One region of the Streptomyces sp. TN58 genome, then DNA from elsewhere that is predicted to be linked to it. Evidence: predicted binding sites of a transcription regulator. Region 1 holds the regulator's gene; the other holds the start of a gene.
The links. The regulator HrcA, encoded in region 1, represses chaperone genes, less so after heat shock. The targets are predictions, from matches to a motif close to TTNGCACTCNGNNNNNCNGAGTGCNAA.

Region 1 (9,121 bases):
CGGCACCTTCTCGGCCAGGGCGCGGGCGGCGGCCCGGGGGCACTCGGTGCGCGTGTACCGCATCGCCTCGCCCGCGTTCGGCAGGAAGGCCTCGCAGTGCTCCAGGTCGGCCAGGGCCCCCAGGTCCCAGCGCCCGCTCTCGTCCCAGCCGACGTCCGCGAAGACCCGCGAGCCGCGCCGGGCGGCCTCGCCGATCCACTCCTCGCCGCGGCCGGGCCCCAGCGAGGCCACGGCGGCGCGAGCTCTCGGCGGGCACTGCGGCAGGGGGCCTGGGCCCGCCGGCGGCGGGGCCTCGTGGCCGTGGGAGACCATGGTGCGCTCCCCCTCGTACGCCATGGAGACGGTGACGGGGCTGTGCCAGCCGGGGATGATCCGTGACATGGAGAGGTCGATGCCCTCACCCTGCTCCAGGGCGTCCCAGCAGTACTCGCCGTAGTGGTCGTCCCCGAAGGCCGCGGCCAGCGAGGTGCGCAGGCCGAGCCGGGCCAGGGCGGTGGCCATGTTGGCGACGCCGCCGGGGCTGGAGCCCATCCCGCGCGCCCAGGACTCCGTACCGCGCACGGGTGCCGAGTCGAGGCCGGTGAAGATGATGTCGAGGAAGACGGTCCCGGTCAGGAAGACGTCGCAGCCCGGTTCCTCCGGGTCGCGCAGCGGACCGAGGGGGTCCAGGGCTGCGGTGCGGCGGTCGAGGTCCCCACTGGTCACGGTGGTCTCCCCTGTCGGTCTCGAAGGGCCGTTCTCGGTGAAAGCTGGCAGGTTTCCCGCGTGGCGCGGGATCAGACCCAGTGTGGCCCAGGTCACCTCGAACCTGCCCTCCGCGCCGTTCGCCGGGATCTGCGGTTCCCGGCCCGGGACGGCACGCGCCCGGGCCGTCCGCGTCAGCCGCGCTTCGGGAGCGGCACCCGCATCAGGTCCGCGGCCACGGTGAGTTCCCCCTCGAAGCCCGCCGCCCGCGCCTGGCGTTCGAACTCGGCGGGGTCGGTGTAGCGCTGGGAGAAGTGCGTCAGCACGAGGTGCCGTACGCCCGCGTCGCGCGCCACCCGCGCCGCCTGTCCGGCGGTGAGGTGCCCGTGGTCGGTGGCCAGGCGTTCGTCCTCGTCGAGGAAGGTCGATTCGATCACCAGCATGTCGCAGCCCTCGGCGAGTTCGTCCACGCCGGGGCAGAGCCGGGTGTCCATGACGAAGGCGAAGCGCTGGCCGGGCCGGGGTTCGCTCACGTCCTCCAGGGTGACCTCGCCGAGCCGGCCCTCCCGCTGGATCCGGCCGACGTCGGGGCCCTTGATCCCGTGCCGGGCGAGCTGTTCGGGCACCATCCGGCGCCCGTCGGGCTCGGTGATCCGGTAGCCGAAGGACTCCACCGGGTGCGAGAGCCGCCGGGTCTCCAGGACGTACGAGGCCCCGCGCGCCACCGGCCCGTCCTCGGAGACCGGTTCCTCGGCGAGCGGCACGGTCTCCCGGTAGGCCGTGGCGTACCGGAGGCGGTCGAAGAACTTCTGCCCCGACGCCGGGTAGTGCGCGGTGACGGGGTGCGGGACCTGGTCGAGGTTGATCCGCTGGATGACCCCGGCGAGGCCGAGGCTGTGGTCCCCGTGGAAGTGGGTGACGCAGATCCGGTTGATGTCGTGCGCGGCCACTCCCGCACGCAGCATCTGGCGCTGGGTGCCCTCGCCCGGGTCGAAGAGGATGCCCTCGCCGTCCCAGCGCAGGAGGTAGCCGTTGTGGTTGCGGTGGCGGGTGGGCACCTGGCTGGCGGTGCCCAGCACCACGAACTCTCTGACGGACACGTGCTACCCCGGGGGCCACTGGAGGCCGCGGCCGCCCAGGACGTGCGCGTGGGCGTGCCAGACGGTCTGTCCGGCGCCGGAGCCGGTGTTGAAGACGATCCGGTAGCCGTGGTCGTCGATCTTCTCGTCGGCGGCGACCTGGGCGGCCTCACGCAGTATGTCGGCGGCGACGCCCGGCTCGGCGGCCGCGAGGGAGGCCGCGTCGGGGTAGTGCACCTTGGGGATGACGAGCACGTGCGTGGGCGCCTGCGGGTTGATGTCCCGGAAGGCGACGGTGGTCTCGGTCTCGCGGACCACCGTCGCCGGGACGGCACCCTCGACGATCTTGCAGAACAGGCAGTCGGCCTGCGGTTCCCCGGCCATTGCTCACCCTCCCGTGATGTTGATCGGTCGGGGCATCGTATCCAGCCGGGCGACCGCGGCGGGCGAGTATTCCGGCCGGTCAGGCCGGAGGTCGGGCCTGGGCCCGGCGTCAGGCCCGGCGTCAGGCCCAGCGTCCGGTGCGGGCCAGCAGGACGGCCGCGGCCGCGGTGCCGGCGGTGGAGGTCCGCAGGACGGAACGGCCCAGACGGTAGGGGTGCGCCCCGGCCGCGGCGAAGACGTCCAGTTCCTCCGGGGAGACCCCGCCCTCCGGGCCGACGACCAGGACGACGCTGCCGGAGGCGGGCAGCGCGGCCGTGGCCAGGGCCTGCGAGGGGGTGTCGCGGTCCTCGTGCAGCACCATCGCCAGGTCGGCGCCGGCCAGCAGTGCCGCGACCTGCTTGGTGGACATGGCCTCGGCCACCTCCGGGAAGCGGACGCGGCGGGACTGCTTGCCCGCCTCCCGGGCCGTGGCCCGCCACTTGGCCAGGGACTTGGCGCCGCGGTCGCCGCGCCACTGCGTGATGCAGCGCGAGGCCTGCCAGGGCACGATCGCGTCCACGCCGGTCTCGGTCATGGTCTCGACGGCCAGCTCGCCCCGGTCCCCCTTGGGCAGGGCCTGGACCACCGTGATGCGGACCGCGGGCTCCTCCTCCTGCCCGGCGGCGGCGACCGCGACGACGAGCCGGTCCTTGCCCTCGGCCGCCTTCACGACCGCCTCCGCCCAGCCGCCCCGGCCGTCGGTCAGGACGACCTGCTCGCCCGGGTTCAGCCGTTTCACGGACACCGCGTGCCGGCCCTCCGGGCCGCCCAGGACGAACTCCGACCGTGCAGGAACCTCGTCGACCACGAACACCGGGGCCGTCATGACGCACTCCTCATCTGCATTTCCTTCAACGTGCTCTGTGCCTCGGCCAGTTCCGCCGCCAGCACCTCCACCAGCTGCGCCGCCGGCAGCGCCCGCGCGAGCCGGTGCCCCTGGCCCGCCCACAGGGCCATGCCCTGCGGGTCGCCGGCCGCGGCGGCCGCCTTGCGCAGCCCCTTGGTCAGGTGGTGGACCTGGGGGTAGGCGGCCGGGGCGTAGGGGCCGTGCTCCCGCACGAAGCGGTTGACCAGCCCGCGCGCCGGACGCCCGGAGAAGGCCCGGGTCAGCTCCGTCCGGACGAAGAGCGGATCGGTCAGCGCCTTCTTGTGCAGGGGGTCCGCGCCCGATTCCGGGCAGGCCAGGAAGGCCGTCCCCAGCTGCGCCGCCGTGGCGCCGGCCGCCAGCAGGGCGGCGATCTGCGCGCCGCGCATGACGCCGCCGGCCGCGATGATCGGCAGGGACACGGCCTCCCGCACCTGCGCCACCAGGGCGAGCAGTCCCACGGCCGCCGTGCCGTCGATCTGCGGGTCGTCGCGGTGGGTGCCCTGGTGGCCGCCGGCCTCGACGCCCTGGACGCAGACGGCGTCGGCTCCGGCCCGCTGGGCGCTGCGGGCCTCCTCCACGCAGGTCACGGTGACGACGGTGTACGTGCCGGCCTCGCGCAGGGCCGCGAGGGCCGCGGGGTCGGGGCAGCCGAAGGTGAACGACACGACCGGTACCGGGTCCTCCAGGAGGATGGCGAGCTTGGCGTCGTAGCCGTCGTCGCTGGTGCCGAGGATGTCCTCCTCGGCGAGCGAGATCGCGTACCAGCTGGCTTCGCCGGCGAGCTGCCCGCGGTACGCCTCCACCGCGGCCGGGTCGACGTGGCCGGTCGGCGGCATGAAGAGGTTGACGCCGAAGCGGCGCCGCGTGAGCGCGCGGACCTGCTTGATCTCCTGGTACATCCCGTCGGCTGTTTTGTAGCCCCCGGCCAGGAAGCCCAGCCCGCCGGCCTCGCACACGGCGGCGGCGAGCGGCGGGCAGGAGGCGCCGCCCGCCATGGGTGCCTGCACGATCGGGTGGGGGGAGAGACCGTTCGCCGCGGTGGACATGGACTGCATCGTGCCACGTCCGGCCCGGGGGGGCCGAATCACCGCATTCGCCTGGCATAGTCCGCTCCCGGCGCGGCGGACGGACGGCCTCCGCGGGAACGCGAGGAGCCCGGCCGGGGTGTCCCCGGGCCGGGCTCGAAGCGGTGTGCGCCGTGCGGTCAGCGACCGTTGAACGCGTCCTTCAGGCGGCTGAACAGGCCCTGCTGGCCGGGGGCGAACTGGCCCATGGGCCGTTCCTCGCCGCGCAGCTTGGCCAGCTGGCGCAGCAGCTCCTCCTGCTGGGCGTCCAGCTTGGTCGGGGTGGTGACCTCGACGTGGACGATCAGGTCCCCGCGCCCGCCGCCGCGCAGGTGCGTGACGCCGCGCCCGTGCAACGGGATCGCCTGGCCGGAGCCGGTGCCGGGCCGGATGTCGATCTCCTCCAGGCCGTCGAGCGTCTCCAGCGGGCACTTGGTGCCCAGTGCGGCGGCCGTCATGGGGATGGTGACCGTGCAGTGCAGGTCGTCCCCGCGCCGCTGGAAGGTCGGGTGCGCCAGCTCGTGGATCTCCACGTACAGGTCGCCGGCGGGGCCGCCGCCGGGGCCGACCTCGCCCTCGCCCGCGAGCTGGATCCGGGTGCCGTTCTCGACACCGGCCGGGATCTTGACCGTGAGGCTGCGGCGGGAGCGGACCCGGCCGTCGCCCGCGCACTCGTGGCACGGGGTCGGGACGACGGTACCGAAGCCCTGGCACTGGGGGCAGGGGCGCGAGGTCATGACCTGGCCCAGGAAGGACCGGGTGACCTGCGAGACCTCACCGCGGCCGCGGCACATGTCACATGTCTGCGCCGAGGTGCCGGGGGCGGCGCCCTCACCGGAGCAGGTGGTGCACACGACGGCCGTGTCGACCTGGATGTCCTTGGTCGTCCCGAAGGCCGCCTCGTCCAGCTCCAGGTCGAGGCGGATCATGGCGTCCTGGCCTCGGCGGGTCCGCGAGCGCGGGCCGCGCTGCGAGGCCTGGCCGAAGAAGGCGTCCATGATGTCGGAGAAGTTGCCGAAGCCGCCCGCTCCGAAGCCTCCGGCCCCACCGCCGCCGCCCGAGGAGGACAGCGGGTCGCCGCCGAGGTCGTAGACCTGCTTCTTCTGCGGGTCCGAGAGCACCTCGTAGGCCGCGTTGATCTCCTTGAAGCGCTCCTGCGTCTTCGGGTCCGGATTGACGTCCGGGTGGAGTTCACGCGCGAGGCGCCGGAAGGCCTTCTTGATCTCGTCCTGAGATGCGTCGCGGCGTACGCCGAGAACGGCGTAGTAGTCCGTGGCCACTTACGACTCCGCCAGGATCTGTCCGACGTAACGTGCCACTGCGCGTACCGCTCCCATCGTTCCGGGGTAGTCCATGCGGGTCGGTCCGACCACGCCGAGTTTGGCGACCGTTTCGCCGCCCGAACCGTAACCGACCGAGACGACCGACGTGGAGTTGAGCCCCTCGTAGGCGTTCTCGTGCCCGATCCTTACGGCCATCCCCGACTCGTTGGCCTCGCCGAGCAGCTTGAGGAGCACGACCTGCTCCTCCAGCGCCTCCAGCACCGGCCTGATCGTCAGGGGGAAATCGTGTCCGAAGCGGGTGAGATTGGCGGTACCGCCGATCATCAGCCGCTCCTCCGCCTCCTCGACCAGCGTTTCGAGAAGGGTCGACAGCACGGTGGAGACCGTGCCGCGGTCGTCGGCCTCGAAGGACTCCGGGAGGTCCTGGACGAGCGGCGGCACGTCGGTGAAGCGCCGGCCGACGACCCTGCTGTTGAGGCGGGCCCGCAGGTCGGCGAGAGAGGCCTCGCCGAAGGGGCTCGGGCAGTCGACGAGCCGCTGCTCGACGCGTCCGGTGTCCGTGATCAGTACGAGCATCAGGCGCGCGGGGGCGAGCGAGAGCAGCTCCACGTGCCGGACGGTCGACCGGGTCAGGCTCGGGTACTGCACGACCGCGACCTGCCGGGTGAGCTGCGCGAGCAGCCGCACCGTGCGGCCGACGACGTCGTCGAGGTCGACGGCTCCGTCGAGGAAGTTCTGGATGGCCCGGCGCTCGGGTGTCGACAGCGGCTTGACGCCCGCCAGCTTGTCGACGAAGAGGCGGTAGCCCTTGTCGGTGGGGATCCGGCCGGCGCTGGTGTGGGGCTGGGCGATGTAGCCCTCCTCCTCCAGGACCGCCATGTCGTTGCGCACGGTGGCGGGCGAGACGCCGAGCCGGTGCCGCTCGGTGAGCGCCTTGGAGCCGACCGGCTCCTCCGTCCCGACGTAGTCCTGGACGATGGCGCGCAGCACTTCGAGTCTGCGTTCGCTGAGCATCGCGCACACCTCCAGCGTGATCTGTTGCCGTGTTGCCGTGTTCTGCCGTGTCCGGCGTTCGTTGGCACTCTGTCCGTTCGAGTGCCAGGAAGCCCCCGCTCAGTGTACGGCCGGGTAGTAAGACCCTGGCAAGGGAGGCCCGCCAGGGTAGCGTCGCGGCATGGACGTGCGATGGGAAGAGGCGGGCTGGGAACGGCTCACCGGGCGGGCCGGCCGGCGGCGTCTGCCGGTGTGGGACTGCACGGTGGGGCTGGTGGTGGGGGACGAGTCGGTCCTCCTGGTCGACCCCGGGTCGTGCGTGCGCGAGGGTGCGGAGGTGCGGGCCGAGGCCGAGCGGCTGACGGGTCGGAGCGTGACCCATATCGCATTCACGCACGGTCATTTCGATCACGTGCTGGGCGCGGCCGCCTTCCCCGGGGCCGAGGTGTACGGGGCGGTCGGGCTGGCCGAGCTCCTCGTCGCGGACCGCGACGAGCTGCGCGGGGACGCGGTGCGGCACGGGCTCGCGGCGGACGAGGCGGCCGAGGCGGTGGACCTGATGGTGGTGCCGGGCCACGCGGTGTCGGGCGAGTGGACGCTGGACCTCGGCGGGCTGCAGGTGCTGCTGGCCAACGTGGGGCCCGGCCACACCGGGCACGACCTGGCCGTCTTCGTCCCGGGCGAACGCGAGACGGTGTTCTGCGGGGACCTGGTCGAGGAGTCGGGCGAGCCGCAGGCGGGCCCGGACGCGATGCCGCGGCAGTGGCCCGCCGCCCTGGACCGGCTGCTGTCGCTGGGCGGCGAGGACGCGCTGTACGTGCCCGGTCACGGAGCGGTGGTCACCGCGGAGTTCGTGCGTGCGCAACGCGCCACGCTGGAGGCCCGTTCCGGCGTGTCGTAGGCGGGACGCGCGCGGCTTGCCTAGTGTCGGCCGGATGCGCGAGTACTCCCCCGACCTGACCCCGCAGTGGAAGCGACCCAAGGCCGTGCCGGAGGTCGCCGTGGAACCGGACCTGGTGGTCGAGGTGGCGGGTACGGACTTCTGCGGCGCGGTGGTGGCCTGCGAGGCGGGCACGGTGACCCTGGAGGACCGCTTCGGCAGGCGCCGGGTGTTCCCGATGGAGCCGCGCGGCTTCCTGCTGGACGGCGAGGTGGTCACCCTGGTCCGCCCGCCCCGCGGCCCGGCGGTGCCCACCCGTACGGCGTCCGGCTCCATCGCGGTCCCCGGCGCCCGCGCTCGGGTGGCCCGGGCCGGCCGGATCTACGTCGAGGGCCGCCACGACGCCGAACTGGTGGAGCGGGTGTGGGGCGACGACCTGCGCATCGAGGGCGTGGTCGTGGAGTACCTGGAGGGCGTCGACGACCTCCCGGCCGTGGTGGCGGAGTTCGGCCCGGCCCCGGACGCCCGGCTGGGCGTGCTGGTGGACCATCTGGTGACGGGCTCGAAGGAGTCCCGTATCGCGGCGGCGGTGACCTCGCCGGACGTGCTGGTGGTGGGCCACCCGTACGTGGACGTCTGGCAGGCGGTGAAGCCGTCCGCGCTGGGCATCGCCGCCTGGCCGGTGGTCCCGCGCGGCCAGGACTGGAAGACGGGCGTCTGCCGGGCCCTGGGCTGGCCGGAGAACACCGGCGCCGCCTGGCAGCGCATCCTGTCCCGGGTGACGTCCTACAAGGACCTGGAGCCGACCCTGCTGGGCCGCGTGGAGGAACTGATCGACTTCGTCACGGCCCCGGACTGATCTACGGCAGGGTGCCGAACTGCCCGGTGTCGAGCGTCACGCCGAGGGCATCGAGCGGGACCGGTTCTGCGAACTTGCTGGTCCGCGCCGTGCGGTAGTCGGCCTGGTCCCCGCCGCCGAACGGCTCGGTGAGCAGCGTGCACTTCGCTTCGAAGGGGTCGACGATCAGGTAGGCGGGAACACCGCCCGCGGCATAGATGGAGCGCTTCGTCACGTAGTCGCGCACCTTGCTCGTCTTCGAGACGACCTCGACGAGGAGCGAGACGGCCTGCACCGGCAGGAGCCGACCGCTGCCCTCCGGAAGCGCTTCCGGAGCGACCACGACGAGATCGGGCTGGGGCTCGGAGGACTCCCCCGGAATAGCCACGTCCTGGGTCTGGAGCGGGTACCAGCGGTCGGGGGGGATCTGACGCGCGATGAACAGCACGATCAGGTTGTGGACCACGTCGGGCCCGGCCATCATCACGATTTCCCCCCGGAGGAGCTCGACCTTGACGCCCTCGGGAGCCGCGAGGCTCTCGAAGAACTCGGTCATGCGCTGATCGTCCACAGCGGTCATCTCCGGCCCTCCGTTTCTGCCGCCGTGAGGTACGACGACAGGCTAGGAACAGGGTAGGCAGCGCCGACCCGGATCCGCGCGGGTTCACCCGGGAAGGTGATCAGTCGACCAGGTCCCGGACCACCGCGTCGGCCAGCAGTCGCCCGCGCAGCGTCAGCACGGCCCGCCCGGCCTCGTAGGGGCCCGGCTCCAGGAGCCCGTCCGCGAGGGCCTTGCGGGAGGCCGCGAGGCCCGCCGAGGCGAGCAGGGACAGCGGGACGCCGTCCACGAGGCGCAGCTCCAGCAGGATCCGCTCCACGCGGCGGTCCTCGTCCGACAGCAGCTCGCGCCCCGCGCCCGGGGAGCGGCCCTCGGCGAGCGCGGCGGCGTAGGCGCCGGGGTGCTTGACGTTCCACCAGCGCACCCCGCCCACGTGCGAGTGCGCGCCCG
Region 2 (9,121 bases), 900 kb from region 1:
ACGACTCCGGCAACCCGACGCACTCCTTCAAGGACCGCGTCGTCGCCATCGCCGTCGAGGCCGCCCGCGCCTTCGGCTTCACCACCCTGTCCTGCTCCTCCACCGGCAACCTGGCCGGCGCCGTCGGCGCCGCGGCCGCCCGGGCCGGCTTCCGCTCCTGCGTGTTCATCCCGCACGACCTGGAGCAGGGCAAGGTCGTCATGGCCGGTGTGTACGGCGGCGACCTGGTCGGCATCGAGGGCAACTACGACGACGTCAACCGCTTCTGCTCCGAGCTCATCGGCGACCCGCTGGGCGAGGGCTGGGGCTTCGTCAACGTCAACCTGCGCCCGTACTACGGCGAGGGCTCCAAGACCCTGGCGTACGAGATCTGCGAGCAGCTCGGCTGGCAGCTGCCTGACCAGATCGTCATCCCGATCGCGTCCGGCTCCCAGCTCACGAAGATCGACAAGGGTCTGCAGGAGCTGATCAGGCTCGGTCTCGTAGAGGACAAGCCGTACAAGATCTTCGGCGCCCAGGCCGAGGGCTGCTCCCCGGTGTCGACCGCCTTCAAGGCCGGGCACGACGTGGTCCGCCCGCAGAAGCCGAACACCATCGCCAAGTCCCTCGCCATCGGCAACCCGGCGGACGGCCCGTACGTCCTGGACATCGCGCGACGCACCGGCGGCTTCGTCGAGGACGTGACCGACGAGCAGGTCGTCGAGGCCATCAAGATCCTCGCGCAGACCGAGGGCATCTTCGCCGAGACCGCGGGCGGCGTGACCGTCGGCGTGACGAAGAAGCTCATCGAGAACGGTCAGCTCGACCCGGCGCTGACCACCGTCGTCCTGAACACCGGCGACGGCCTCAAGACCCTGGAGGCGGTGGCTGCAGACAGCGGGCAGACCGCCACCATCCGCCCCAGCCTGGACGCGTTCCGCGCCGCCGGCCTGGCCTGACCACCCTCCCCGCACTACCGGAAAGGCAGTAGCGCCATGAGCGTCAACGTCCGCATCCCCACCATCCTGCGCACCTACACCGGCGGTCAGGCCGAGGTCCCGGCCGAGGGCGCGACCCTCGCCGAGGTCATCGAGTCCCTGGAGAAGAACCACCCGGGCATCGCCGCGCGCGTCCTGGACGACCAGGGCAAGCTCCGCCGCTTCGTGAACGTCTACGTCAACGACGACGACGTGCGCTTCGAGGGCGGGCTGGAGGCGGTGACGCCGGACGGCGCCGGCGTCTCGATCATCCCGGCGGTCGCGGGCGGCTGCTGATCCGGGCCGAGCCCGTCGAGAAACCGTAATTACCCCCTCCGCTAAAAGCGGAGGGGGTAATTCTGTTTGATTGGGCACGGTAGAGTTGGGGAAGTCCCCTCCGCTGGACTTGCCCGCTGCATATGAACGGGTCGCGTGAGGGTCGACATCGGGTCAATGTGCGGGCGCGGTATGGGGCTTTGGCGAGATATGTCAGGCCCGAGTTGCCCTGGAACATGGCAAATTTTCACTCTATTTCAATGTTTCTCGGTGTCCAGATTTCTCGTCGGATTGACCTGTTGCAGACAGCACTCGCGCAGATACATTCAGCCTCGGTCGAAGCGTTCCGACGCAAGTTCTGACCCGGTAACGCGAAGTGCGTTCCCGCGCAAGGGCCGGTAATAGGGGAGTTAGGCATGGCTCAGGGCACCGTCAAGTGGTTCAACGCGGAGAAGGGCTACGGCTTCATCGCGGTCGACGGTGGTGCGGATGTGTTCGTCCACTACAGCGCCATCCAGATGGACGGGTACCGCACCCTTGAAGAGGGTCAGCGGGTCGAGTTCGAGATCTCGCAGGGCCAGAAGGGTCCGCAGGCGGACATGGTCAAGCTCGCGCTCGGCTAGTCCCGGAGCATCGACCACCGACGCTCGGTCTTCCGTCGAAGACCCCGGAAGACCCACGAGGGGCCCACATCCCGCACACGGGATGTGGGCCCCTCGCGTGTCACCTGCTGCTTCAGCGAAGCCGCTTGCACTCTCGGGGGCCGAGTGCTAATCATTGGCGTTAGCACTCTACGAGTGAGAGTGCTACTGAAACGAGGACCGGGTCGGTGAGGCCCGCAGGGTCCGGTGGGAAGGAACCGCCGGGCACGCAGGCCGTCCGTCGCGGGCGCGGGCGCGGTCCTGGGAGCAATCCACCGCTGTCCGGGAGGACCACTTCAGATGGCCAAGATCATTGCGTTCGACGAGGAGGCCCGGCGCGGCCTTGAGCGTGGGATGAACCAGCTCGCCGACGCCGTCAAGGTCACCCTTGGCCCCAAGGGTCGCAACGTCGTCCTTGAGAAGAAGTGGGGCGCCCCCACGATCACCAACGATGGTGTGTCCATCGCCAAGGAGATCGAGCTTGAGGACCCGTACGAGAAGATCGGCGCCGAGCTGGTCAAGGAAGTCGCCAAGAAGACGGACGACGTAGCCGGCGACGGTACGACCACCGCCACCGTCCTGGCCCAGGCGCTCGTCCGCGAGGGCCTGCGCAACGTGGCCGCCGGTGCCAACCCGATGGCCCTCAAGCGTGGTATCGAGAAGGCCGTCGAGGCCGTCTCCGCCGCCCTGCTCGCCCAGGCCAAGGATGTCGAGACCAAGGAGCAGATCGCTTCGACGGCCTCCATCTCCGCCGCCGACACCCAGATCGGCGAGCTCATCGCCGAGGCCATGGACAAGGTCGGCAAGGAAGGCGTCATCACCGTCGAGGAGTCCCAGACCTTCGGTCTGGAGCTGGAGCTCACCGAGGGTATGCGCTTCGACAAGGGCTACATCTCGGCGTACTTCGCCACCGACATGGAGCGCATGGAGTCGTCCCTCGACGACCCGTACATCCTGATCGTCAACTCCAAGATCGGCTCGGTCAAGGACCTGCTGCCGCTCCTGGAGAAGGTCATGCAGTCCGGCAAGCCGCTGCTGATCATCGCCGAGGACGTCGAGGGCGAGGCCCTGTCGACCCTGGTCGTCAACAAGATCCGCGGCACCTTCAAGTCCGTCGCCGTCAAGGCCCCGGGCTTCGGCGACCGCCGCAAGGCCATGCTCGGTGACATCGCCATCCTCACGGGCGGCACGGTCATCTCCGAGGAGGTCGGCCTCAAGCTGGAGAACGCCGGTCTCGACCTGCTCGGCCGCGCCCGCAAGGTCGTCATCACCAAGGACGAGACCACCATCGTCGACGGTGCCGGTGACAGCGACCAGGTCCAGGGCCGCGTGAACCAGATCCGCGCCGAGATCGAGAACTCCGACTCGGACTACGACCGCGAGAAGCTCCAGGAGCGCCTGGCGAAGCTGGCCGGCGGCGTGGCCGTCATCAAGGCCGGTGCCGCGACCGAGGTCGAGCTCAAGGAGCGCAAGCACCGCATCGAGGACGCCGTTCGCAACGCGAAGGCGGCCGTCGAGGAGGGCATCGTCGCCGGTGGTGGCGTGGCCCTGCTGCAGGCCTCCGCGGTCTTCGAGAAGCTGGAGCTCGACGGTGACGAGGCGACCGGCGCCAACGCCGTGAAGCTCGCGCTGGAGGCCCCGCTGAAGCAGATCGCCGTCAACGGTGGTCTTGAGGGCGGCGTCGTCGTGGAGAAGGTGCGCAACCTTCCGATCGGTCACGGCCTGAACGCCGCGTCCGGCGAGTACGTCGACATGATCGCCGAGGGCATCATCGACCCGGCGAAGGTCACGCGCTCCGCGCTGCAGAACGCCGCGTCGATCGCCGCGCTGTTCCTGACCACCGAGGCCGTCATCGCCGACAAGCCGGAGAAGGCCGCGGCCGCTCCGGGCGGCATGCCGGGCGGTGACATGGACTTCTGATCGGCCCTGTCGGCTGATCGGCTGTTCTCGAACGAGGGCGGCACCCCCACGGGGGTGCCGCCCTCGGGCGTTCCCGGGCCGGGTCGGCACGGTCAGATCGTGGTGTCGAGCGTGAAATCGAACGGCGCGGGGATGTGCAGCGGCTCGCCGAAGGACACCGTCGTACGGGCGCGGTACCCGTGGGGCGACGAGGTGTCCGCGAAACAGCCGTCGGGTACATGCGACTGGAGCTGCTCACGCAGCAGGCGCATGGGGCGGGAGTACCGGAGCCGGGAAAACGGTGACACGACGATCTTCCCCCGGATGAGCTCGGCCTTGAAGCCGTCTGGCGTGTCCATCTCCGCGACCGTGCGCAGAAGGTCCTCGAAGGCCGGCGGCGCCGGCGACGTCTCTGTGGGTGTGGCCCGCTCGATCATGATCGTCACCGTATTCCTCCGGATGGCGTGCAGCGCTGAGCCCGTGCCTCGTTTCAGGCTAGTGCCGCGGCGGGGCCCCGCCCGGCCCTCGGAGTGGTCTCCCCCGATCGGGCGGTGAAAACCGCTGGCCGGGGTGGGTGGGGGCGTGTGACCGTACGGCCATGGGGAACTCCGTCGCTCATCCGGTGCTGCGCACCGCCGATCCCGCCGATCCCGCCAAGGCGTACGCGAAGGCGCGCCATACGTCCGTACCGCCTCCCCGGCGCGACGGGCAGGGATGAGGACGGGTGGGGAGTTCGCGAGCCTATCCCGTCTACCGGACCGACGACATCGGGGAGGCGTACCGGCGGGCCCGGCTGCTGTGCGGGCGGATGAGGCCCCTCGAACCGGAGATGTGGCTGTGCGCGCGGACGGAGAGCGTCGCCGAGGCCCGGGGGATGGCGGCGCTGCTGCCGGCGGGCATGTTCGACCCGTCGGACTACTGGGCGGCGGCGGACACCTGGTACCTGGGTGCCGAACTGCCGCGCGACGACCGGGAGCTGGCGGCGGCGCTGCCGCTGACCGTCGACGCGTACGCGGCTCCCGGACCGGTGGAGCAGGCGTTCCTGCGGGCCTTGCGCGGAGGCGCGGCCACGATGCTGTGGCGGGGGGCATGGCCGGACGTGCCCGGGATACCGTCCTCGTCGGCCGACCCGACGAACCAGCGGGTGGAGCTGGACCTCAACGAGCAGCATCCCGATGGCCGGCACACCGTCTACGTACACTTCGCGACCGCCGACGAGGCGGGCGCCGCCCATCTCGCGGCCTTCGCCGGCGGGACGGTGCTCGGGCCCGTGCAGGTCGGCCGCTGACGAAGGCCGGACCGGGTCCGGTCCGGTCCGGTCCGGTCCCGCATAGGCTGGGCGTATGGCTGACCTCTTCGTCAAGATCTGCGGGCTCAGGACCGCGCCGGACGTCGACACCGCGGTAGCGGCCGGGGCGGATGCCGTCGGGTTCGTGTTCGCGCCCGGCAGCCCCCGTACCGTCGACGCCGCGACCGCGCGCGAGCTGGCCGCCCGGGTACCCGCCTCGGTGCTGACCGTCGGGGTGTTCCGGGGGCAGTCCGTCGAGGAGGTGCGCCGTTTCGCCGAGGAGAGCGGCGTACGGGGCGTGCAGCTGCACGGCGAGGAGGGTCCGGGGGACTTCGCGGCGCTGCGCGCCGAGGGCCGCACCCTGCTGCGGGCCACCGCCGAGCGGGTGCGGCGCTGCGGTGAGTACGGCGAGGACCTGCTGCTGCTCGACGCCCCCGACCCCGGCTCCGGCAGGCCGTGGAACTGGGGTGCGGCGGACTTCACCGCACCCGAGGGCCGGTGGCTGCTGGCCGGCGGGCTGAACCCGGGCAATGTGCGCCAGGCGCTCGCCGCCACCGGAGCCTGGGGTGTGGACGTCTCCAGTGGCGTCGAGCGGGAGCGCGGGGTCAAGTCGCCGGAGCTGATCCGCTCCTTCGTCGAGGCGGCGCGCGGAGCCTGAGGCCGTCAGGCGGCTGCGGCTGCGGTGGCGGTCCGGATGGCCTTCAGGGCCGTTTCGAGGGCCTGGTCGGCCGGGACGGGGAGGTCGGGGAGGACGCCGACGCCTTCCCAGTTGCTTCCGGTCACGGCGTTGACGGTGCGGGCGACCGGGACGGTCACCTGGATGTGTTCGGTGAGCGTGTGCCGGACGGTGGGGTGGGCTCCGCCCCGGGTGGTCTCGCCGACGAGGGTGGCACGGCCGTGCGCCTGCAGGGTGTAGGCGACGTCCTCGCCCCCGGAGAAGGTGACGGCGCTGGTCAGCACGTACACCGGCCGGTCGAGGTAGCGGGGCGCGGGCAGATGGGCGGTGGTCCAGAACTGGCGGGTCGTCCCGGTGGTCCGGTCGTGGATGTCGTGCAGGTGGACCTGGTCGTCGGGGAAGAAGTAGCTGGACCACATGGCGGCGCCCTCGGGCGCTCCGCCGAGGCAGGAGCGGAGGTCCAGGACCAGGGCGGAACTGCCGGCGGCGAGCTGCATGGCGGCGCCGATGACGGCCGCGCCCTCGTCGGCGACGGATATCCGCGTGATCTCGATGAGTGCGACGCCGTCGTCCAGCCGCTCCACGCGGCGTACGCCGTGGTTCTCGGCCCGGAGCAGCGAGAGGAACGCGGCGCGCCCGGCGTCCTGGTCCTCCGGCTCCAGCGACAGGGGCTCCTCGACCCACAGGAGCCGCAAGTGCTTGTCCGGGCACACCTCCTGGAAGTCGGCGGTGACGGCCCGGCAGAGAGCCGGGCCGTCGAGGTCCGCGTACGCGCCGGAGGCGAGGCGTTCCCGGATCGCGGAGCCGATCACCTCGGCCTTCTCGGGGAAGACGTAACCCGTCTCGATCTGCTGCAGGGCCTGCTCGATGATCTCTTCGTTCTTAGGCATGGTGGGCCATGTTAGATCGCGAACGGCCGTCCGCCCAGCGGTATTTGGGGCCTGACCCGCAGGGCGCCGCGCATGCGGTGCGGCGGACGGGGCACGAGATCGGCGAGGACGCCCCGTGTTCAGGAGGTGGAAGCCGTGCGCCGTACGAAGGTGCTGGACGCCTTTCCCGCCGGTGACCCTTACGGCAGTTGGCCCGCCGAGGAGTACGCGGCCAGGTGCCGGGAGCGCGGCCAGCGCGCGACCGTCGTGATGGACCTCGACAGGGACGCCTTCCTCGTCGTGGCCGTCGACGCGGACGCGCCGCACGGGCCGGCGCGACGGCCGTGACGGCTCGGGTCCGGCTGTAGGTACACGTGGGTCAAGAAGCCGCGCGCCAGATCGTCATGTCGGCCCGCAGCCAGCTGGGGTCCTTCGACAGGCCCGGCGCCGACTTGATGCCGATGACGAACAGCGCGACGTCCCCGGAGGCGTGCCGGACGCAGACTTCGCTGCCGGCCGCCATGACGTGCAGCGTCAGATCGTGTTGCCGCGAGTTCTCCAGCTGTTCGCGGCACGTTTCGAGGTTGCCGGTGCCGGCTTTGCGGGGCATGGAGAACACGCTCGTGTCGCTCTCCATCCGGCAGCCGCTGGCCAGCCCGCACTTCATGCGGATGTCGCCGGTGCGGTCGCCGTCCTCGTGCTGCACGGGCTCCGTGAAGCTGAGGGAGTTCTCCTCGTTCAGCTTCAGCCCCGGATACGGGAGGGGCTTGGGTGGCTGTGGCGTGCTCGGCGCCGGGCTGGAGGAGGGCACGGGGATGGTGCCGTTCGGCGCCGTCGTCGGGCCGGACGACATGTTCGCGGTGGCCGCCTCCCGGCCCGCCGCCCGGTCCGTCCCGTCCATGAGCTTCCAGCCGAGGCCTGCCACTGCCAGCGCGCCGGTCATCGCCAGCGCGCCCGCGACCCGCGCGGCCCGCCGCCGCTTGTGCACCTCCGCCGTCGCCGCCGGCGCGTCCGCCGCCTGCTCCGCGGCTCCTGTCCGAGCCCCGTCCGGTGGGGCCGTCTGCGCCGCGCCGCCGGGCCGGGGCCGTGTCACCGGATCCGGTGTCTGCGCCTCCGGGCCCGCGACCTCCCGCCAGACCGCCGGTCCGCCGCCCGTTACGGCTTCCTCGCCCAGATACGCGCGGCACCACGCCAGGACCTTCGCCGGTGTGGCCCGGTCCTCCGGCGCGGTGGCCAGGCACATCGCGAACAGTGGCCGCAGCGGCTGGGGCAGTTGGGCCAGGTCGGGTTTGGAGTGCACGATCCGGAACAGCACGGTCATCGAGGGGCCGTCCCCGTACAGCGGCTTGCCGAGTGCCGCGAACGCCGCCGTCTGGCCCAGCGCGAAGACATCGGTGGCCGGCGTGGTCTCGCCCGCCAGGCCCTGTTCGGGCGCCATGTACTGGGGGGTGCCGATGGCGTCGCCGGTCGCCGTGGCCGTGAGGCCGGAGGCCTGCGAGATGCCGAAGTCGATGACGCGGGGCCCGTCGGCGGCCAGCAGTACGTTCGACGGTTTCAGGTCGCGGTGCACCACGCCCGCGCCGTGGACGGCCACCAGGGCTTCGGCCACGCCCGCCATCAGCCACACCACCGCCGCGTCCGGCAGCGGCCCGCGCCGGGCGACGGCCTCCGACAGCGAGGGGCCGGGCACGTACACGGTGGCCAGCCAGGGCGGTGTCGCCTCCGCGTCGGCGTCGATCAGCTCGGCGGTGTACGCCCCCCGGACCCGCCGCGCCGCCTCGACCTCCCGGCGGAAGCGCCGCCGGAAGGCCGGGTCCTCGGCCAGCTCGGGATGCACCACCTTGAGTGCGACGGGCCGGCCGCCCGGCGTGTGCGACAGGTACACCCGGCCCATGCCGCCCGCCCCGAGCCGTGCGGCGAGGCGGTATCCGCCCACGGTCTGCGGATCGTCGGCCCGCAGCGGTTGGAACGCCTCGGTCGCGCTGTTCATCGGTCTCCCCCCGATCCCTGCAGGACCAACCGATGAGTTGATCCACGCAACCCTAAGCGGCGGACGGGCGGGGGGAGATGCCGGGGACCGGTGCGGCGGGAGGCCGGGCCGGGCGGTTTTCGGGTGCCGGTCGGCCGGTGTCCGTCAGTCGGCCGGGTCGAAGGAGGACACGCCGCCGTCCTCGTGGACGGACTCCACGCCGGGCATGACGCGCAGGGCCATGACCTGGCCGGGGCTCAGCCGGGCGGAGAAGCCGTGCAGCGCGGTGCTGAAGACGTAGTCGGGGGAGGCGCCCACCATCCCGGCGACCCTCGCCGGATCGACGTCCTTGTGGACGGTGACGATGTACGGGTCTTCGTCGAGGGCGGCGGTGTGTGACGCGGGGGCGGCCACGGCGGGGGCGGCCGCGGCCACCGGCAGGGCGGTGACGGCGGCCAGGACGGCGGCGGCGACGGGCAGGGCCCGGCGAGCTCGGCTCAGGAGGATGCGCATGGGTGGAGGCCATCACGCATGGCCGGGCCGGTCA

Region 2: groL (chaperonin GroEL) is a predicted target of HrcA. The motif match lies at 2,016-2,042, and genes of this name have one in related genera.

The regions. Positions count from the first base shown of each region.
Region 1 is NZ_CP018870.1:2,425,149-2,434,269, forward strand. It holds gene BSL84_RS11095 (carbohydrate kinase family protein) at 1-705, opposite strand, end outside; gene BSL84_RS11100 (ribonuclease Z) at 879-1,784, opposite strand; gene BSL84_RS11105 (histidine triad nucleotide-binding protein) at 1,788-2,147, opposite strand; gene BSL84_RS11110 (16S rRNA (uracil(1498)-N(3))-methyltransferase) at 2,269-3,012, opposite strand; gene BSL84_RS11115 (nitronate monooxygenase) at 3,009-4,100, opposite strand; gene dnaJ (molecular chaperone DnaJ) at 4,259-5,398, opposite strand; gene hrcA (heat-inducible transcriptional repressor HrcA) at 5,399-6,415, opposite strand; gene BSL84_RS11130 (MBL fold metallo-hydrolase) at 6,576-7,295, shown strand; gene BSL84_RS11135 (DUF3097 domain-containing protein) at 7,330-8,133, shown strand; gene BSL84_RS11140 (Uma2 family endonuclease) at 8,135-8,692, opposite strand; gene hemW (radical SAM family heme chaperone HemW) at 8,793-9,121, opposite strand, start outside.
Region 2 is NZ_CP018870.1:3,325,051-3,334,171, reverse strand. It holds gene thrC (threonine synthase) at 1-938, shown strand, start outside; gene BSL84_RS15030 (MoaD/ThiS family protein) at 975-1,253, shown strand; gene BSL84_RS15025 (cold-shock protein) at 1,649-1,855, shown strand; gene groL (chaperonin GroEL) at 2,174-3,793, shown strand; gene BSL84_RS15015 (hypothetical protein) at 3,886-4,209, opposite strand; gene BSL84_RS15010 (hypothetical protein) at 4,497-5,060, shown strand; gene BSL84_RS15005 (phosphoribosylanthranilate isomerase) at 5,116-5,718, shown strand; gene BSL84_RS15000 (S41 family peptidase) at 5,724-6,626, opposite strand; gene BSL84_RS14995 (hypothetical protein) at 6,699-6,953, shown strand; gene BSL84_RS14990 (serine/threonine-protein kinase) at 6,985-8,595, opposite strand; gene BSL84_RS14985 (protease inhibitor I9 family protein) at 8,740-9,087, opposite strand.